4 regions of the Massilia paldalensis genome follow, and region 3 is predicted to be linked to each of the others. Evidence: riboswitches for the same ligand, from Rfam matches in the RefSeq annotation. Region 3 holds a riboswitch; each other region holds the start of a gene.
The links. Region 3 has a riboswitch for cobalamin ahead of ACI1V7_RS01185 (TonB-dependent receptor). Riboswitches for the same ligand answer to the same signal wherever they lie in the genome.
Positions count from the first base shown of each region.

Region 1: linked by a shared signal. The riboswitch ahead of ACI1V7_RS15110 (energy-coupling factor ABC transporter permease) and the one ahead of ACI1V7_RS01185 (TonB-dependent receptor) in region 3 are both predicted to bind cobalamin.
Region 2: linked by a shared signal. The riboswitch ahead of ACI1V7_RS12340 (TonB-dependent receptor family protein) and the one ahead of ACI1V7_RS01185 (TonB-dependent receptor) in region 3 are both predicted to bind cobalamin.
Region 4: linked by a shared signal. The riboswitch ahead of ACI1V7_RS27660 (TonB-dependent receptor domain-containing protein) and the one ahead of ACI1V7_RS01185 (TonB-dependent receptor) in region 3 are both predicted to bind cobalamin.

Region 1 is NZ_JBJCIU010000003.1:89,595-94,706, forward strand. It holds gene ACI1V7_RS15095 (energy-coupling factor ABC transporter ATP-binding protein) at 1-199, opposite strand, end outside; gene cbiQ (cobalt ECF transporter T component CbiQ) at 196-930, opposite strand; gene ACI1V7_RS15105 (energy-coupling factor ABC transporter substrate-binding protein) at 920-1,261, opposite strand; gene ACI1V7_RS15110 (energy-coupling factor ABC transporter permease) at 1,258-1,938, opposite strand; cobalamin riboswitch at 2,059-2,268, opposite strand; gene ACI1V7_RS15115 (Dps family protein) at 2,498-3,073, shown strand; gene ACI1V7_RS15120 (DUF1993 domain-containing protein) at 3,176-3,703, shown strand; gene ssb (single-stranded DNA-binding protein) at 3,804-4,301, opposite strand; gene uvrA (excinuclease ABC subunit UvrA) at 4,796-5,112, shown strand, end outside.
Region 2 is NZ_JBJCIU010000002.1:577,367-582,478, forward strand. It holds gene ACI1V7_RS12335 (M1 family metallopeptidase) at 1-1,540, opposite strand, end outside; cobalamin riboswitch at 1,666-1,901, shown strand; gene ACI1V7_RS12340 (TonB-dependent receptor family protein) at 1,981-3,954, shown strand; gene ACI1V7_RS12345 (thiol:disulfide interchange protein DsbA/DsbL) at 4,269-4,931, shown strand; gene ACI1V7_RS12350 (hypothetical protein) at 4,948-5,112, shown strand, end outside.
Region 3 is NZ_JBJCIU010000001.1:255,967-261,078, reverse strand. It holds gene ACI1V7_RS01190 (SDR family oxidoreductase) at 1-32, opposite strand, end outside; gene ACI1V7_RS01185 (TonB-dependent receptor) at 136-2,202, opposite strand; cobalamin riboswitch at 2,286-2,512, opposite strand; gene ACI1V7_RS01180 (Rhs element Vgr protein) at 2,577-3,125, opposite strand; gene eda (bifunctional 4-hydroxy-2-oxoglutarate aldolase/2-dehydro-3-deoxy-phosphogluconate aldolase) at 3,141-3,779, opposite strand; gene edd (phosphogluconate dehydratase) at 3,787-5,112, opposite strand, start outside.
Region 4 is NZ_JBJCIU010000014.1:15,296-20,407, forward strand. It holds gene ACI1V7_RS27655 (FecCD family ABC transporter permease) at 1-291, opposite strand, end outside; gene ACI1V7_RS27660 (TonB-dependent receptor domain-containing protein) at 316-2,160, opposite strand; cobalamin riboswitch at 2,237-2,473, opposite strand; gene ACI1V7_RS27665 (histidine phosphatase family protein) at 2,479-3,027, opposite strand; gene ACI1V7_RS27670 (adenosylcobinamide-GDP ribazoletransferase) at 3,024-3,806, opposite strand; gene cobT (nicotinate-nucleotide--dimethylbenzimidazole phosphoribosyltransferase) at 3,827-4,867, opposite strand.

The DNA of each region.
Region 1 (5,112 bases), on a different contig from region 3:
GCAGCAGGCCCGCGCTCGGGCGCAGCAGGCCGTTCAAGTGCTGCAGCACGGTGGTCTTGCCGGCGCCGTTCGCGCCCAGCAGCGCATGACGGCGGCCGCGGCCCAGCGCCAGGCTGCAATCGCGCAGGCCCGTGCTGCCGTCCGGGTAGACGTGGTCGACGGATTCCAATGCCAGCAGCGGGGTTACAGGCGAACTCACAGACGATCCCCCCATGCCAGCGCGATCAGCGCGGCGCCGGCCAGCGCCGCGACAACCGTGTGGCGCCGCGCATCCGGATACTCGGCCGGCAGGAAGCGCAGGCTGCCTTGATAGCCGCGCGCGTCCGCCGCCATCTGCAGGGCGGCCGCGCGCTGCCACACCTGCACGGCCATCTGGCCGGCCAGCAGCCCCGTCGAGCGCCAGGCGTGGCGCCAGCCGCGGTAGCCCAGGCGCGCGCCCTGGGCCGTCACGCCCTCGTCCCAGGCCTGGCGCAGCACGAACAGCATGCGGTAGCACAGCGCCATCAGGTCGAGCAGCAGCTCGGGCGTGCGCAGGCGGCGCAGCAGTGCCAGCAGGTCCGGCATCGGCGTCGTGAGGACGAGGCCCAGCAGCGCCGCCAGCACGGCGAGCGAACGCAGCGCCGTGTGCGCGACGGCCGCCAGCATGGCGCCGTTCCAGCCCCAGCGGCCGTGCGCGTCGGGGCCGACCAGCATCGTCAGGCAGGACAGCAGCAGAAAGCCGAGCGGCGGCAGCGCCACCGCCAGATAGGCGCGCGGCGGCACGCGCGCGCCGAGCAGCGCGACCAGCACCAGCACCGCAGCGAGCAGCGCGAGCATGGCGGGACCGCGCGCGCTCCAGGCGGCCATCACGCCGGCCAGCGCGAACAGCGCCTTGGCCGCCGGCGCCACGGTGCGCCAGCGGCTGGCATAAGCGACCGTCTCAATCAGCACGGGGTTCCTGTTTCGAGCCCTCGGCACGGCGCGCACGTTCGCGCGCCACCGACATGCCGAGCCAGAAGCCGATCACGCCGGCGCCCGCGGCCGCCTGCAGCGCGAACAGCAGCGAGGCGATCTCGCTGCTGGCCGGCTCGAACACGGGAGCGAACCAGGGCCGGTAATGCGGCGCGATGGTGCCGATGGCTTGCTGGGCGCGCTCGTCGGCGCCGCCGAAGACGGACGGCACTTCCGCCCCCGGTTCGGCCGGCGGCGCGGCGGCAAACCACAGCGGCAGCACCGTCAGCAGCACGATGGCCAGCCAGGTCAATCCGGTGCGCACCTTCATGCTTCCTTCCTCCCGCGCAGCGCCATCACGGGCAGCGCGCGCAATTCGTGCGCGTTGAAGCGCGCCATCGCGTTCACCACCAGCACGGTGAGCAGGCCTTCGCTGATGGCGATCGGCACCTGGGTCAGCGCGAAGATGCCGGCGAACTTGAGGAACGATGCCTGGATGCCGCCGACCGGATCGGGAAACGCCCAGGCCAGCTGCACGGAGGTGGTCACATAGGTCGCCAGGTCGCCCAGGCAGGCGGCGAGGAACACGGCGGCGCTGCGCGACAGGCCTAGGGAAGCGGCCGCGCGGAACACGCCGTAGGAGACGAAGGGACCAACGATGGCCATCGAGAACACGTTGGCGCCGAGCGTGGTCAGGCCGCCGTGGGCCAGCAGCAGCGCCTGGAACAGCAGCACGACGACGCCCACCGGCACCATCGCGGCGGGACCGAACAGCAGCGCGCCGAGGCCGACGCCGGTGGGATGCGAGCAGCTGCCCGTCACCGACGGCAGCTTCAGGGCGGACAGCAGGAAGGCAAACGCGGCGGCCACGCCCAGCAGCATGCGCCGCTCGGGATGCGCCTGCAGGTCGCGCCCCATGCTGCGCAGGCCGACGGCCAGAAAGGGAACGGAGACGGCTGCCCAGCCGAGCGCGTGCGCCGGCGGCAGGAAACCTTCCATGATATGCATTCGAAACCTCCCGTCGAATGGTCGATGTGGACACCATGACGGGGAAAAGGACGGCCGACGGGGCTGGATGCACGGAGGCAGCAGCAGGTCGACAGCGGCTTCCCGACACCCCGGGGAATGGTGCTAACGATTCTTTGGGCCGGTATTCTGGCTCGCCTTCATCCTTCCCCATCCCTTCCCGCGATGGCAATCGCAGTGGCATATCGACGGAGTCGTCAGGCTTACAGCAGCGGGGGCTGCACCGGAATGGCCGCGCGAGGCGGTGTCACCGGTTTCCCGTTTAACGCCATCCCCAAGCGGACATGGCGCACCCAAATGGTGATATTACCACCGAGCAGGAACGGGATGCCAGTATTGCCGTGACCGCTTGTGGCTGGTCGACACCGGCCCGAAGTGGTCCGGAAAAGCACGCTTCCCTCGCTATCAGCCATAGCGACGGACGTGGCGCCGCTGATCTTTGGATCAGTGTAGATTCGTCAACTTCATGGCAAGCTAATGGACCGGAATTCACCCATGCATTGCATCGCTGCCACTTAACCAACCTGAAGCGAGACCCAACATGACTGACAAATCCTCCGACGACAACGTCGTCCAAGAATTCGGCGCACTGGCCCCCGTGCGCATCGGCCTGGACGCCCAGACCCGTTCGCAGAGCGTGCGCGCCCTGAACCGCATGCTGGCCCACACGATGGCCCTGCGCGACGCCTACAAGAAAGCCCACTGGCAGACCTCCGGCGCCACCTTCTACGAACTGCACCTGCTGTTCGACAAGCATTACGAAGAACAAGTGACGCTGATGGACTCGATCGCCGAGCGCATCCAGACCCTGGGCGGCGTGACCTTCGCCCTGCCCGGCGACATCGCCAGCGAGTCGTCGATCGCCCGTGCTCCGCGTGGCCGCGAAACGGCGCGCGCCCAGCTCGACCGCCTGGCAGACGCCCATGAAACCATCCTGCTCGACGCCCGCCCGCTGGCCCGCGCCGCCGACGAAGCCGGCGACGACGGCACCAACGACCTGATCGTCAGCGAGATCGTCCGTACCAACGAGCTGCAGAGCTGGTTCATCATCCAGCACCTGACCCGCTTCTCGGACCTGGGCGGCGATGCCGGCGCTGCGGGCGCAGCCGACGCATAAGCCTGCTGGTCGATAAAAAAGAAAGCCCCGCGATCGCAAGACGCGGGGCTTTTTGCTGTTGGACGACAGCGAGTTCCACTATAGTGGCATTGCCAAGACAGCATGCCATTGGAAACCCATCTCATGATCCCGCCCACACGGCTCTTTCTTCATTACCTCGACAGGTTGGAGGCACTCCTGCAGCGTGTTGCGGACTTCGACGGCGATGTCGCCGGCAAGCGCCTGCATCCGGACATGGCACCCTTGCTGCAACAGGCCAGGACGGCGATCGGCTTTACCTTGCGCACCAGTTGTCCACTCGCCGGCCGCGAGATCGTTTCCTTTGCCGATGGCGAGCTCACGCTGCCGTCCGTGCAGTCCGAGCTGGCAGCGACGGTGCGCTATCTATCCGAGATTCCGGATGCCGACTTCGGCCGGATCGATGCGCTGGACGTGCACACGACCGCGGGCTTCGCCGAACTGGACCTGTCCGGCTGGGACTATTACCTGATGTATGCGGTGCCGAACTTCTTCTTCCATTATTCGATGGTGTATGCCATCGCGCGCCAGGCCGGCGTGCCCGTCGGGAAGGCGGATTTCGATGGGTATCACCGTTATCCGCCGGGGTTTTCGTTTGCCCGGCAGGCATAGCCATGTCCCTGGCCCGCGCGGCAAGTGAAACAAGCAGACAAGAAAAAGCCCAGTGCATCGATGATGCACTGGGCTTGATCAGAACCGTCGCTCGGGAAGCTTAGAACGGAATGTCGTCATCCATATCCGAGAAGTTCGGAGCCGGTTTCGGCTGCGGACGGGCTGCCGGAGGCGGCGGGGCCTGGCGTTGCGGTGCCTGGCGCGGGGCTTCGTAGCCGCCGTCCATGCCGCCACCCATGTCCATGTCGCCGCCGCCCATGCCCTGGCGACCGCCCAGCATCTGCATGTTCTCGGCGATGATGTCGGTCGCGTAACGCTCGATGCCGTCTTTATCCGTGTACTTGCGGGTCTGCAGGCGGCCTTCGACGTAGACCGACGAGCCCTTCTTGAGATACTGGCCGACGATCTCGGCCAGGCGGCCGAAGAAGGAAATACGGTGCCATTCGGTCAGTTCCTTCTGCTCGCCGCTGTTGCGGTCCTTCGAGCGGTAGGACGTGGCCACCGCGATGTTGGCGATGGCGTCGCCGCTCGGCATGTAGCGGATTTCCGGATCGCGGCCGAGGTTGCCGACGATGATGACCTTGTTGACTGATGCCATTGTGAAACTCCTTTTGATGATCCCCGACTCTGCGTGATGTCTAAGTACCGGGGAAACTGTTTGAAAGCGGTCCGCTATTATGCTGGTCAGTTGGACTGGAACGCAACTGATTCAGCGATGACCGGACACCCGGTTGTACAGCATCCGATCAGACCTCGTAGATTGGGACAAAGTGCCCAATTTGGAAGAGACGCAGGTCAACATTCCTCATCTACCGACAAGCTAGGCCGCCACGATTTTTTTTCTCTTTCTGGTGAGTCTGCCATTGAATTGCGTCGTCCCCGGCACACATACGGAACACGCGCGTGTCCCTGGCGAGACAGCTGTTTTCAAGTCGTCATTTCAAGGTATTAAGGTCTGCGTGCTTTCTTCGCCGGCGCCATACCACTGTAAATAAAAACAGGTACACTAGCGAGTTCCCCGTCCGGCCGCCCACCGTCGACATCGTGCGCCGGCCCGCAACCATTCGATTCGAAAGCCAGCAAAGAAAACTAATGGAAGAAATCCGTATCCGCGGCGCCCGCACGCACAACCTCAAGAACATCAGTCTCGACCTGCCCCGCAACAAGCTGATCGTGATCACCGGCTTGTCGGGTTCCGGCAAGTCCTCGCTGGCCTTCGACACCTTGTATGCCGAAGGCCAGCGCCGCTACGTCGAGTCGCTGTCGGCCTATGCGCGCCAGTTCCTGCAGTTGATGGAGAAGCCGGACGTCGACATGATCGAAGGCCTGTCGCCCGCCATTTCCATCGAACAGAAGGCGACCTCGCACAACCCGCGCTCGACCGTCGGCACCGTCACCGAGATCCACGA
Region 2 (5,112 bases), on a different contig from region 3:
GGTCGTAGGCGTTCTGGCCGACGGGGTCGGCCGGGTCGTTGCGCGGCGCGGCCAGGCGCTCGACGTCGAACACGGGGAAGCTCGGCGCGAAGCCCAGCTTGCGCAGGCGCGGCGTGGTGGCGAAGATCGCCTGGCCACGGTCGCGCAGCATGCGGTCGTCCCAGAATTCGTTCAGGCCTTCGTCCAGCATCGGTTCCTCGAATTCGTTCGAGGCCAGGATGCCGTAGAAATAGCCGTGGCCGAATTCGTGGATGGTGACGAAGTCCAGGCCGTACTGGTTGATGGTGCCGGGATCGACGTTGGCGTAGCCCTCGGCCGTGAAGAAGGTCGGGTATTCCATGCCGCCCGCTTCCTCGGCGTTGTGCGGCGGGATCACGACGGTCAGCGTCTTGTACGGATAGGGCCCCAGCGTGTTCGAGAAATAGGTCAGCGAATCCTTGGACGCCTTCAGCGCCGGTTTCGCGCTCGCCTCGTATTCGGGCGGATAGAGCACGGTGATGGTCACGGGCGGGCTGCCCGGACCGGTCCAGGTGTCGACCAGCGGTTTCGCGGTGCGCTTGTCGGCCGTCCAGGCGAAGTCATGGACGTCGCCCTGCACGTAGCGATGGGTCAGCATGCCGTTCTTTTCCACCGGCGCGCCCTGGCGTTCGCCGGTGGCGCCGACGGTATAGGCCTTGGGCGCCGTGATGCGCACGTCGTAGCTGCCGAAGTCGGCGTAGAACTCGGAATTCAGGTGGAACTCGTGGACGTTCCAGCGCGGCGCGGTGGCGCCCCGTTCGCCCGGCAGTTCCAGCACGCCGATCTTCGGGAACCACTGGCCCACCAGGTGGAAACTGCCGAAGTAGCCGGTGCGCGCCATCACGCGCGGCAGCTTGGTTAGGAAGTCGATGTCCAGCGTCGTGGACGCGCCCGGCGCCACGGCGGCGGGCAGGTCGAAGCGCACGACGGTGTGGTCGGTGGCGGGGCCGTTGTCCGGGTGGACGAAGGTCCAGGGCACCCTGGCGCCGGCCTGGGCCACCGATTGCAGCGCGATGTGGCCCCATTCGCCTTCCTTGATGTCGACGCCGGAGCGGAACGCGGCGTCGCGCTGCAGCTTCTCGGTGAAGAAGGTGCTGCCGCTGCCTTCGAAGGCATTCATGTACAGGTGCAGGTAAACGCTTTTCACGGCCACCTGGCTCCGGTTGCGCCAGGTGAGCTTCTGGCGGCCTGTCACCGTGTGCTTGTCCGGGTCGAGGGTGGCGTCGATGTCGTAGTGGACGACGCGGTCGGACAGCGTCGCTTCCGTGCCCGTGCGGATCCCGCCCCAGGCATCCGGGCTGCTCGCCACACGCACGGCGGCGGCGTCCGGTGCGGCCAGCGCGATGCCGTCGGCGGACGGGGCCGGCGCCGCGGGAACGGCGGCGGACGCGGCCGATGGTGTCGCGGGCGCGGCCAGGTGGTTGGCGGCGATGGTGACGCCCACGGCGCCCGCTGCCAGCAATACGCCGATGGCGCCGGCGCGCAGCCAGCCTCCGGGCGTCGGGTTGAAACGCAAACGCATGCAAGAACCCCTTCGTATCATGTTGTTGTGACGACTATAGAGGAGTTGCCGGGCGAACAGGCGGTTTTTGCGATGGAATGCGCGAAACCCTGGCTGGAATGCATGGGAGGACGGCGAATGGGCAGGTATAATTCGCCGGTTCTGGTGCTCCCGCGCGTCTCGCGCAAGTTAAACGGGAAACATGGAGCGCGTCCGCCCCCGGCGACGCGCCAACCTGTGCTGCCCCCGCAACGGTAAGCAAGCATCGCCGCATGGCCCCATGCCGCGACAAGCCACCCCGACAGCCACCGCGCCGCGCGCACGGGAAGGCGGGGCGGTCCGTCTTGCCAGCCCGGATACCGGCCAGACGAGGGGGAAGCCGGCCGTGCGCCGCCGCTTCCATGCTTGCCGGCGTGCGGGGACGCGCGCCGGTGCAAACGACCGAATTCGAACAATACTCAATGAACCAAGCTGCCTCCTCCGGTAGCGCGCCGGCCGTCAAGCCGCTCGCGCTGGCCTGCGCCTTCGCCCTGTCCGCCCTGCTGGGCGCCTCCGCCATGGCCCAGTCCGATCCGTCCACCGTCGTCATCACGGGCGCCCGCTTCCCGAGCGTCGACCAGCTCCAGCCGATCGGCGCCACCGTCATCACCCAGGACGACATCCGCCGCGCCGGCGTCAACGACGTCAATGCCGCCATCCGCAAGATCGGCGGCGTGTTCGGCCGCCAGAGCCTGGATTCCTCGCCCGACTTCGCGCTCGACCTGCGCGGCTTCGGCACCAACAGCGCGCAGAACATGGTGATCATGGTCGACGGCGTGCGCCTGAACGAGAACGAACTCGCCAATACCGTGCTGTCGACGATTCCCATCGACACCGTCGAACGCATCGAGATCGTGCGCGGCGGCGGCAGCGTGCTGTACGGCGAAGGCGCCACCGGCGGCGTGATCCAGATCCATACGCGCCGCGCGCGCGAGCAGGGCTTGCACGGTTCCGTGTTCGCCGAGGCCGGGCAGTTCCGCGAGCACGACGTACGCGCCTCGCTGTCGGCCGTCACCGGCCCCGTCGGCGCCGACCTGAGCATCGCGCGCCAGGGCAGCAATAACTACCGCGACAACAGCGACTTCGACCAGACCACGTTCTCGCTGGGCGTGCAGACCCGCTTCGACGGCGGCCGCGCCGGCCTGCGCGTGGAAAGCGCGCGCCAGGATTCGCGCCTGCCGGGCTCGCTGACGCTGGAACAGTTCGACGACAATCCGCGTCAGTCGCTGACGCAGAAGGACTTCGGCTCGCTCGACACCGACCGCGTCAGCGCCTTCGGCGAATACCGCATCGGCAACGTCGACCTGGCCGCCGAACTGTCGCATCGCGAGCGCAGGGTGCGTTCCAACTACCTCACCGACTACACCTCGATCAGCGCCTACGACGGCCGCCAGGACCAGTTCTCGCCGCGCGCGCGCTGGGTCGGCGCCGTCGGCGGCATGCTCGACGAGCTGGTGGTCGGCGTCGACGCGATCCGCTGGAAGCGCGAGACGACATCCGACTTCTCCAGCGCGGACGCGAGCCAGACCTCGAAGGCCGTGTACTTCCGCAACGAGCTGCGCTTCGACCCGGCCCACGACGGCCGCATCGCCATCGGCGCGCGCCACGAGACCTTCGACAAGGACTACGCCGACGTGCTGGCGGGCGCGGCGGCGGAAGACCGCTCGCAGTCGCAGAACGCCTGGGAAGCGCAGGCCAGCTACCGCGTGCAGCCGCTGCTGGAACTGTATGTCAAGGCGGGGCAGAGCTACCGCGTGGCCAACGTCGACGAGAACGGCTACCGCGACAGCGCCGACATCCTCGAGGCGCAGACCTCGCACGACCTGGAATTCGGCGCGACCCTGGGCGACGCCCGGCGCAAGCTGACGGCGCGCGCCTTCCGCCACAAGCTGAACAACGAGATCTTCTACGACCCGACGCTGCTGGGCGGCTGGGGCGCCAACACCAACCTCGACCCGACCCGCCGCGAAGGCGTCGAGATCGACGCCGAGGCCGCCATCGCCCGCGACTGGCGCGCCAGCGCCCACCTGCAGCACGTGGTCGCCAAGTTCACCGACGGTCCGAACGCGGGCCGCGAGCTGGTGCTGGTGCCGAAGAACGTGCTGACGGCACGCGTTTCCTGGGTGCCGGGCAATGGCCAGTCGGCCGATGCCGGCGTGCAGTGGGTCGACAGCCAGCGCTACGGCAGCGACTTCACCAACGCCTGCGCCGCACGCATCCCGTCCTACGCCACCGTCGACGCGCGCTACGCGATCAAGCTGGGCGCCTGGGAACTGGCGGCGGCGGGGCTGAACCTGGCCGACCGCCACTACTTCAGCAACGCCTTCGGCTGCCGCTCCGGCATCTACCCGAGCGACGGCCGCCAGCTGAAACTGTCGGCGCGCTACGACTTCTAACCCCTAATTCGGGGTCAGAGCACAATATCGGGAAAATTCGGGGTCAGAGCACTTTAAGCTAAAGGTTGCATCTTGCGACTTGGTTGGCTGCCCGTCCGCTGATGGCATATCAGGAATCGAACGGCGATACGAAAGTGGCCACAGAACTATTGTCCAAAAATGTGCTCTGACCCCGAATTTGGCCAGAAATGTGCTCTGACCCCGAATGTTGGTTACTTCGGTAAGCAAATGCAAAAATAAGCCCCGGCTAAGGCTGGGCCGCGAAAAAGTGGTAATCTCCGGTCGTTCGATCAACTCACCCTAGAAGGATAACTATGCGTTCCCTGCGTTTTGCCCTGATTGCCGCCAGCCTCGTCGCCAGCACCGCGTTTGCCTCGCCGACGGCGCCGACGAACGGCGTCGAGTACGTGACGCTCGCCCAGCCGCAACCGGTGCAGGCCAGCGGCAAGAAGGTCGAGGTGATCGAGTTCTTCATGTACCACTGCCCGCACTGCAATGCGCTGGAACCGATGTTCGAACAGTGGGTCAAAAAGCAGGGTGACAATATCGTGCTGCGCCGCATCCACATCCCGGCCGGCGGTCCCGCCGATCCGGAAGCGCACCTGTACCTGACGCTCGAGGCAATGGGCAAGGTCGACCAGATGCATGCCAAGGTGTTCAAGGCGATCCACGTCGACCGCGTGCGCCTGAACCGCGACGACACGATCATCGACTGGGCCGCCAAGAACGGCCTGGACCGCAAGGCCTTTACCGACGCCTGGAACTCGTTCGGCGTGACGACCAAGCTGCGCCGCCTGCAGCAGCTCACCACCGACTACAAGGTCGACGGCGCGCCGACCATCGTCATCGACGGCAAGTACCAGACCTCGCCGGCGCAGGTGTACAACTCCACCAAGTCCGGCAACGAGCAGCAGCTGTTCCAGGAAACCCTGCAGGTCATGGACGCGCTCGTCGCCAAGGCTGCAAAAACGAAGTAATGAGCGAAACGATCGAATGAGCGATATCGAAGGCAAGATCCTGAGGATCTACGACAAGTCCAAGCCGGAAGACGAGGACTTGTACGAGTCCAGCCATGTCAACCATGTGGCCTGGGGCCTCGTGGTGGTGCTCGCCGGCCTGGTGTTCTGGCTGGCCATTGCGCTCATCAATGCGGAGAAC
Region 3 (5,112 bases):
CCGACCACGAGCGCCTTGTAGGGGGTATGCATGCCTGTCCTCTCGAAGCAATGGGAAATGCCATGAGCATAACGGCTCTCCGCGATCGGTGCAGGACGGTGCCGGGTCACAAGCTCCGGCGCCGCCCCGGCTGCTTCAGAAGCTGGCGCGCAGCGTCAGGCGCACGGTGCGCGGCTCCACCGGGTGCGTGTGGATGCCGTCCACGCCTTGCGCCGGCTCGCCCGGCAGGCGCGACGTGTAGTAGTAGTCGACGTCGCTGGCCTGGCGGTCGAACAGGTTGAACACGTCGGCCGTCAGTTGCCAGCGGCGGTCGACGCGGTAGCCCACGCGCAGGTAGGCGATCGCCGTCGTGGCCGAGCGCACGCTGTCGTCCTCGACCAGGGGACGCGGTCCGAAGTAGCGCATCTGGAAGGCGCCAGACCACGGCCCGACGTCGTTGACGGTGGCGCCGAACGACGCCACCTTCTCGACCGAGCCGGGGACGCGGTCGCCGGCCGGATCGAACTGGGTGTAGCGGGCGCGCGACCAGGCCAGGTCGAGGTCCAGGAGCAGCCAGCGGTTGGCCACGACATGGTTGTTCCACTCGATGCCGGAACGCTTGCTGGCGCGGCTGGGCGCCGTGTCGCCCGCATCGCCCGAGAACACGAGCTCGGACGCCGAGCGCAGCGTCCACAGCGCCGCCGAGCTTTGCAGGCCCGGCACGATCTCGCTGCGCGCGCCGATCTCGGCGCCGCGCGTCTTGACCAGCGGCGTCACCGGATCGACCGGCACCCGTTCGCGCGGCGACAGGCGCGCCGTCGTGCCGCGCGCGTCGTTGCTGTGGAAGCCCTCGCCGTAGTTGGCGAAGAATTCTGTCCTGTCCCATGGTCCGAACACGAGCGACAGCTTGGGCGAGGCGACGTGGTCGTCAGCGCGGCCCGCGTTGTCCGCGATCGAGCTGGCGACGTCGAAACGGTAGCGGTCGTAGCGCAGGCCGGCGATGGAGCGTAGCCATGGCGTCCATTGCACGGTGTTCTGGAACCAGGCAGCGCCGCTCGATTCCGACACGCGCGATTCGGCGATCGTGTCCAGCAGGCGCTGCCCGCTCGTCGCATACAGGCCGAGCGGCGCGATGCGGTCGAAGCGGCCCTGCACGCCCAATGCATTGTTCATGGGCCGGCCCGCGAGCTGGCCGAACCACGTGTGGGCAACGTCGAAGCCCGCCGTCTTGCGCCGTTCCGTCTGCAGGAACTGGTCGCCGTTCACGGGGTCGTCGAGGAAGTAGGTGAAGTCGTTGTACAGCGCCAGGTCGGAGCGCAGCGCATAGGCATGCGCCTCGGTCAGCGTGTCCTGCGTGCGGCGGCGCCATTCCGTGGACAGGCTGTAGCGCGCCGTGCGGCCGCCGTCGCTCGGGTCGACGGCGCCGAAGGCATCGATGGCGCCGTCCTGCACGGCGCGCAGCGGCACCTGGCTCGTCGCATGCCAGCCGCCCTTGTAGCCCATCGCCGTGACGCTGAAGCGGTCGATGCCGATGGTGGTGCTGTAGCGCAGCAGGGCCGACGATTTGTGGAAGGCTTCCGGCGCCTGCCACGGGCCGTCGTTGTGCGCCAGCTCCAGCGCATACAGCAGGTTGCCGCCCGCCGCGGCCGCCGAGTCGGCGACGACGGCGCGACGGAAGTCGTGCGCGCCCACGGTCAACGCCGCGATGCCGGCATCGAGCTTGTCGACGAGCCCCAGGTGCGCGGCGCCCGCCGAGGCGAAGTCGCCTTCGTCGGCGTAGTACGGGCCCTTGCGGTAATGGACGCGGCCGACGAGTTCCGGGATCAGGAAGTTCAGGTCCGTGTAGCCCTGGCCGTGCGCATGCGTGCGCATATTGACGGGCATGCCGTCGACGAAGGTGGCGAAGTCGGTGCCGTGGTCCAGGTTGAAGCCGCGCAGGAAGTACTGGTTCGCCTTGCCGTCGCCGCTATGCTGGGTGACGATGACGCCGGGGACGAACTCGAGGATCTCGCCCGGACGCAGGGCCGGACGGTTGGCGATCAGCGACGCCGTGACGGTGCCTTCGCTGGCGGCGTCGGACGTGCCGACGCCATTGTCGTAGTGGCCCAGCACGTGGACGGCGCTGGTGAATCCAGTGGGTCCGGTCGATTCCGCAGTCTGGCTGCCGGCCTGGGTTTGCGCATGCGCGATGGCGCACGACGCCCCCGCGATCGCGAGGATCATTGTGTTTTTCATGATGGATGAATGAAGCGCAATCCCGCCCACCTCCCCGTGGGCACGATTGAAAAGCGCGCGCGTCTGCCGACGCACGCACCACCCGTCTGGCCGGTATCCGGGCTGGCAAGGCGGACCGGCTCACCTTCCCATGCGAACGCACAGTGGTCATCGAGCCGGCCTGTCGTCGCGAGACGACGCTTGCTTACCGTTGCGGGGGCAGCACACCCTGGCCTGGCGGCGGCGCCGGCAAGCCATGTGTTTCCCGTTTAACTGCGCGCATGAAAAGCGCGCGGGCACCAAACGGGGCGATTATAAGGGTGCAGTTGCGATGCCGACAATCATCCGACGCCGGGGTCCTCCCGGACCGTCCGGGCCCGGACTCAGGCAGGAATGCGGATGAGTTTGCGCGACATCCCGCGCGGCAGGTTCTCGCGGTCCGACGGATCGGCCAGGAAGCGCGAAAGGACTTGCTCGTACAGCGGCAACTGGCTCGCGTGGCGGCGCTGGCGCATCACGCGCGGGCGGTGCATGTGCTTCAGGGCGAAGTAATCGGCCAGCAGGTCGCCCTGGGCTTCCATATTGTAGTCCGACAGCTGCGCGCCCGGCCGCAGCTCGTAGCCGTACGACAGGCCGATGCGGATGGCGCCGCGCAGCTTGACGGGATAGCCCAGCTGGTGCTGCCACACGTGCACCATCTCGTGCATGAACCAGTGGATGGTGGGTGGGTCGCCCGCCGTGTAGTCGGGCAGGAAGCAGGAGTGGTGGAAATAGATGCTGCCGTTGGGCGTCATCGCGCAGTTGCGCGGCTGGACCAGCGGCAGGTAGCGGCGGTTATGGACGCGCACGCGTCCATAGTCGATGGCGTCGCCGAACAGCAGCGACGCCATCCCGATCTCGTTCGCGGTCATCGGCCGCGCGAGGCGCCGCATGGGCTGTCGACTTCCTCAGGCAGCGCGCAGGCTGGCGGCCGACCTGGCCAGGTCGGTGATCAGGTCCCAGTCGCCGGTCTTCATCGCGTCCGCCGGGGTCAGCCAGGAGCCGCCCACGCAGGCCACGTTCTTCAGCGCCAGGAACTGCGGCGCCGTCTCCTGCGAGATGCCGCCGGTCGGGCAGAAGGTCACGTCCGGCAGCGGGCCGGCGATCGCCTTGAGCATGCCCACGCCACCCGCCGGCACGGCCGGGAACAGCTTCAGTTGCTTGAAGCCGGCTTCGCGCGCCACCATCACCTCGGACGGGGTCATGCAGCCCGGCAGCAGCGGCAGGCCGCTCTTTTTCGCGGCGTCGATCAGCGCCGGCGTCAGACCCGGCGAGACGCCGAACACGGCGCCCGCATCGCGCGCCGCGGCGAATTCTTCCGGCTGGGTCAGGGTGCCGACGCCGACGATCGCGCCTTCGACCTGGGCCATCGCGCGGATCGCGTCCAGGCCGTGCTTCGTGCGCAGCGTCACTTCGAGCACGCGGATGCCGCCGGCGACGAGCGCCTTGGCCAGGGGGACGGCGTGGTCCGGATCGTCGATCGCGATCACGGGGATCACGACGGCCGAACGCATGATGTCGAGCAGGTTGTTGTTAGCGGTGGTCATTGGCGTCTCACTTGTTTTTACGGATCAGGAAATCTTCGTCGGATCCCGGCATGATGTCGCCGCTGTCGACGCCTTCATGCAGGGGCACGGTCGTGTCCTTCGGGGACGGCAAAGGGAAGGTCGCCGCGCCCTCCTCTGCCGCGCTGGTCGCGTTGCGGAAGATGGCGAACAGTTCGCGGCCCATGCCGATGTGGCTGGCCGTCAGGTCGGCCGTGGCCTGCTTGCGCGCGGCCCAGACGTCGGCCGGCACCAGCGCTTCCAGCACGCCCTGGGTCGCGTCGACGCGGATGATGTCGCCGTCGCGCACCAGGCCCAGCGGACCGCCGGCCAGGATTTCCGGCGACACGTGGATCGCCGCCGGCACCTTTCCCGACGCGCCCGACATGCGGCCGTCGGTGACCAGCGCCACGTGGTAGCCGGCGTCCTGCAGGTTCGCCAGCGCCGGGGTCAGCGCGTGCAGTTCCGGCATGCCGTTGGCGCGCGGGCCCTGGAAGCGGAGTACGGCGACGAAGTCGCGATTCAGCTTGCCGGCCTTGTAGGCATGCATGAAGTCTTCCTGCGAATCAAAGGTCAGCGCCGGCGCCTCGACGATGTGGTGCTCTTCCTTGACGGCCGAGACCTTCATCACGGCGCGGCCCAGGTTGCCCTTCACGAGGATCAGGCCGCCGTCCGCGCGGAACGGGTTCGAGGCCGGGCGCACGACGGCTTCGTCGCCGCTTTGCGCCGGCAGGTCCTTCCAGACCACCTTGTCGCCGTCCAGGAACGGTTCCTTGCAATGGGCGCGCAGGCCGCGGCCGAGGATGGTGTTGACGTCCTCGTGGGCCAGGCCGGCGTCCAGCAGTTCGCGGATCACGAAGCCCGGGCCGCCGGCGGCCTGGAAGTGGTTCACGTCGGCGTCGCCGTTCGGATAGATGCGGGTCAGCAGCGGCACGACCTTCGACAGCTCGTCGAAGTCGGTCCAGTCGATCACGATACCGGCGGCACGCGCGATGGCGATCAGGTGCAGCGTGTGGTTGGTCGAACCGCCCGTCGCGTGCAGCGCAGCGATGGCGTTGACGATGCTCTTCTCGTCGACGATGTGGCCGATCGGCATGTACTCGCCGCCCTGCTGGGAAATGGCGACGGCGCGCTGGGCGGCGGCGCGGGTCAGCGCATCGCGCAGCGGCGTGCCCGGGGTGATGAAGGCGGCGCCCGGCAGGTGCAGGCCCATCATCTCCATCAGCATCTGGTTGCTGTTGGCGGTGCCGTAGAAGGTGCAGGTGCCGGCGCCGTGGTAGGAACCCGACTCGCCTTCCAGCAGCTCTTCGCGCGTGGCCTCGCCTTTCGCGTAGCG
Region 4 (5,112 bases), on a different contig from region 3:
CGGATCGGCCAGCGGGTTGCGCAGCAGCGCCTGCATCATGACGCCGGCCAGGGCCAGCGCGCCGCCCGTCACGAAGGCCATCAGCGCGCGGGTGGCGCGCAGCGCGACGAGGGAAGCGGCCAGCGTGTCCGTGCGTCCGTCCAGCGCCTGCATCACCGCCCCCGGCAACTCCGCGGGCGCCACCGCGACCGAGCCGCTCATGCCGGCCACGAGCAGGCTGGCGATGGACAGGCAGGCGAGGACGCCGACGATGAGGACGGCGCGGCGGCGAAGGGGGGCGGTGGCTTGCATGCGTGGACGAGGGCGGGTCGATGGTTAGCGGATGCCGTAGCGCAGCGCCGCGAACCAGGTCTGGCCGGCGGTACGGTAGTTGCGCGCCAGCTCGTAGCGCTTGTCGCCGACGTTTTCCACGCGCAGCAGCAGCGACCAGTCGGGGCTGACGTGCCAGCTAGTGTACAGGTTCACGAGACCGTAGCCGCCCAGGCGGTTGCGGTTGGCGGCGTCGTCGAAGCGATCGCCCGAACCCTGCACCTCGGCGCCGACGGCGACGGGACCGACCGTATAGTCGGCCGCCAGCGTGGCATGGCGCTTGGCGCGGCGGGCCAGTCGCTTGTCCGTGGTGTCGTCGCGCGGATCCTGGACGTCGGCGCTGGCGCGCAGGTCCAGGTTGCCGAAGCGGCGCTCGGCTTCCAGCGTCAGGCCTTCCAGCGTGGCGCGATTGACGTTGTAGGCGCAGCTGCCGGTGGCGGCGCCGGGGCAGGGCGTGACGTTGACGAGCAGGTCGGTCAGGCGGTTGTGGTAGTAGTTCGCCTTCAGCTCCGTTCCGGCCACCTGCCAGCGCAGGCCGACCTCGGCGTTCTTGCCCTGTTCCGGCTTGTTGGTCGGCAGGCCGTAGCCGGGGTAGTACAGCTCATTGAAGGTCGGCGCGCGGAAGCTGGTGCCGACGCTGGCGGTGGCGCGCAGGTCCTTGCTGAACTCGTAGCCGTAGCCGGCCGCGCCGGTCGTCTTCGAGCCGTACACGGAGTGGTCGTTGCGCACGCTGACGTCGACCAGGTGGCTGCCGCGGCGCATGTCGTACGACGCCGCCACCGAATTGGTGATGCGTGCGCGGGTCAGGGCCGCGCTGGAGCTGGACAATACGTCTTCCTTGCGGTGGCCGACCAGCACCTGCAGCGTGTCCGGGCCGACGTCGAAGGTGTTCTGCCAGGTGTACTCGTCCTGGCGCGTATTGATCCGGCTGATGCCGGACGCCGTGAAGCTGCCCGACTTGTCGTTCGAGCGCGCGGCCTGCAGGGTGCTGTGCCACCAGGGCAGGATACGGTCGTTGGCGAACACCGCATAGCTTTCCAGCTCCTGCAGGTTATGCGTGTCGTAGGCGGCGCTGCCGTTGTCGTATTGCGCGTTCAGGCGGCTCTTGAGCAGCTGGGCGCCGATCTCGTGCCCCGGCGCGACCTGCAACGCGACGCGGCCGTTGAAGCTGTTGCGGGTATAGCCGTCGTCGTCGCGGTTGTAGCTGCTGCCCACGCCCGGCCGGGTGGCGTTGAAACCCCGCGATTCCTCGTGGGTGCCGCTCAGCGCATAGCTGACCGAATGCTCGCCGCCGGTGGATCCGGAAACACCGGCGTCGTACTGGTTGCTGCCATAGGTGCCGCCGCCACCGCTGGCGACGAATGCCGGCTGGCCGTCGCTCTTGCGGGTGAAGATCTGCACCACGCCGCCGATCGCGTCGGCGCCGTACAGGGAGCTCAGGGGGCCGTAGACGACCTCGATGTGGTCGATCGAGGACAGCGGAATCGCGTTCCAGCTGGCGCTGCCCGTGGTCGAGGAGCCGACGCGTACGCCGTCGACCAGCACGACGACCTGGTTCGCGTTCGAGCCGCGCAGGTAGACGCTGGTATTGGTGCCGGCGCCGCCGTTGCGGACGATCTCGATGCCGCGCTGGCGGCGCAGCACGTCGGCCACGGAACCCAGTCCCGAGCGGGTGATCTCGTCGCGCCCGATGACGGTGACGTCGGCGATCACGTCCTCGGCGCGCTGCGGTGTGCGCGACGCGGTGACGACGACGGTCTCGGGGTTGGCGGTATCGGCGAAGGCGCAAGGGGAGGCAATGGCGAATGCGAGCGCCACCGCGGCTGCCAGGCGTGAAACTTGAAGATGCATGATGTTCTAAAGTCGGACAACCGGCCGACGTCCCCGTCAGCCAGATGAACAGAAACGCGCGCAGACAGTCGTGCGCGCGCGCTTCCACCTTTTGGCCGGTATCCGGGCTGGCGAGTATGGCCGTCCGACCTTCCCATGCGAAGCACAGTGGTCGTGGGGACGGTTGCCGCGCGAAGACGTTCGCGATGCGGCACTTGCTTACCGTTGCGGGGGCAGCACACCTTGCGTTGCGCCGATGCGGCGACAACGTCGTGTTTCCCGTTTAACTGCGCCCGAGAATACGGGCGCGAGCACCAAAACGGCGCCATTATAAGGGTTTTAGGCGATGTCCAGTACCTGCAACTGGCCGTAGCCGATGCGGTGTGGCGTGCTGGCTGCTTCCAGCGCAGCCTGTTCGAGCGACAAGCCGGGCCGCATCGCCAGCAGCAGGCGAATGGTGCCGGCGTGGCAGATCACCAGCGCTTCGGCGGCCCCTGCGGCCAGCAGCCCGGCGCGGAAGGCAGCCACGCGGCGCGCCACGTCCATCACGTTCTCGGCGCCGCCGGGGCGGTAGTGGAGCAGGTCGGCGTTCCAGGCGTCGACGTCCGCGCGCGGGATCGCCGACCACGGCCGCATCTCCCAGGCGCCGAAATCCATCTCGGCCAGGCGCGCATCGACGTACAATGCGGCGGGCGTGAGCGCGCTGGCCAGGTCGCGGCAACGCCGCAGGGGACTCGTGTAGACGGGCAGGTCGCCGGGCAAGCCGGCTTCCCGCAGCGCGGCCAGTACCTGGTCCAGCGCGGCGGCATCCGCCGGCACGTCGCTGGCGCCATAGCACAGGCCGTGCTCGACGGCGGGGCGCGGATGGCGCAGCAGGTGCAGTTTCATGCGGGCCAGGCGCCGTGGCCCAGCGTCGCCAGGATCGCGGCGTAGATCGCCACCTCGGCCAGCTGCTGCACGGCGCCCAGGCAGTCGCCCGTGTAGCCGCCCAGGCGCACCACGAATTTGCGGCCCAGCCACAGCGTGGCGCCGGCGGCCGCCAGGATGGCCGCCAGCACGGCGCCGGCGGTCATCCAGCCCGCGGCCAGCAGCACGGCTGCCGGCAGGACGCAGGTGAATGCGGCGATGGCGATTTCGCCGGTGCGCATCTGCTGGGCGAGCGGCTTGGCCTTGCCTTCGCCGCGCACGTAGTCAAGCTTCCAGATGAGCGAGGTCGCGGCCAGGCGCGACAGCGGGTGGGCGAGGCACAACGCGGCCACGGCCAGCAGCGGGGGCAAGGCGGCGAGCAGTACCAGCTTCGCGGCCAGCATGCAGACGACGCCGATCGCGCCGTAGGCGCCGACGCGCGAATCCTTCATGATGTCCAGCACGCGCTCGCGCGTCATGCCGCCGCCCAGGCCATCGCAGGTGTCGGCGAACCCGTCTTCGTGGAAGGCGCCCGTGACATAGATCGACGCCGCGGTCGACAGCACGGCCGCCGCCGGCGCGGGCAGGACCAGCGCGGCCGCGAAGTAGACGGCCGCGGCGATGACGCCGACCACGCAGCCGACCAGCGGGAAGTAACGCGACGCATGCTGCAGCCAGCTCGCCTCGAAGCCGACCCACGCCGGGATCGGCAGCCGCGTGAAGAATTGCAGCGCAATGAAGAAGAGGCGGACCTGCTGCATGGCGGCGCGACCGGTCGGGCTCAGGCGTCGGCCGTTTTTTCGCTGACGCTCGCCGACGCGAACGTCGCCATCTGCGCCAGGAAGTTGGCGGCCGCATGCAGCAGCGGCAGCGCCAGCGCGGCACCGGTGCCTTCGCCCAGGCGCAGGCCCAGCTGCAGCAGCGGGGCGGCGCCCAGCTGGCCGAGCATGCGGCGGTGGCCCGCTTCGTCCGAGCAGTGCGCGAACACGCAGTAATCGAGGATGGCCGGGGCCACGCGCGCGGCGACCAGCAGGGCGCTGCTGACAATGAAGCCGTCGATCAGCAGCACTTTGCGCAGTTCGGCCGCCTTCAGCATGGCGCCGACCATCATCGCGATCTCGAAGCCGCCGAAGGTGGCCAGCACGGCGAGCGGTTCGTGGACGCCCTCGTGGCGCTCGACCGCGGCTTCGATCACGCGCTGCTTGTGCAGCACGCCTTCCGGCGACAGGCCGGTGCCGGCGCCGACGCACGCGGCAACGGGCACGCCGGTCAGCTTGTGCATCAGGGCCGCGGCGGCCGTCGTGTTCCCGATGCCCATCTCGCCGAAGCCAACGACGTTGCCGGGCAGGGCGGCGGCGATGGCGGCGCCATGTTCCAGCGCGGCGGCGCATTGTTCCGCACTCATCGCCGGCTCGACGGCGAAGTTGCGCGTGCCGTGGGCGATCTTGCGGTCGACGAGGCCGTCGCGCGGGCCGAAATCGTGGTTCACTCCGGCGTCGACGACGTGCAGCGCGCAGCCGTTCTGGCGCGCGAACACATTGATCGCCGCGCCGTCGGCCAGGAAGTTCTCGACCATCTGCCAGGTGACGTCCTGCGGATACGCCGAGATACCTTCCGCGACGACGCCATGGTCGCCCGCGAACACGACGATGGCCGGACGGTCGACGGTCACGGCCGTGGTCTGCTGGATCAGGCCCAGGCGCTTGGCCAGGGTTTCCAGTGTGCCGAGGCTGCCGAGCGGCTTGGTCTTGTGATTGATGGCGTCGTCGAGGGCGGCCGCCAGCGTAGGGTTGGCCGTCGGGGCGATGGTCGGGATGCGCATACGGAAGTCAGTGATATAAAGGCGGCAAAGATAGCACACTGGAAACGCATGGGCTGATCATCGACATCTATATAGGGCTGCCGGGCCTTGTTGCGCCGCTGCCGCATGGTTCGACAACTGCCTCTTGCGGACCTGCTCATCCGTTTGCTATAGTTCGCCTCCTGCTTCTGCAGCGCAGTAAAAGCTGAACGAAATCAAGTAGTTGAGCTAGGTGTTTTGACAATGCCGCTGGCGCCGAAGAAAAA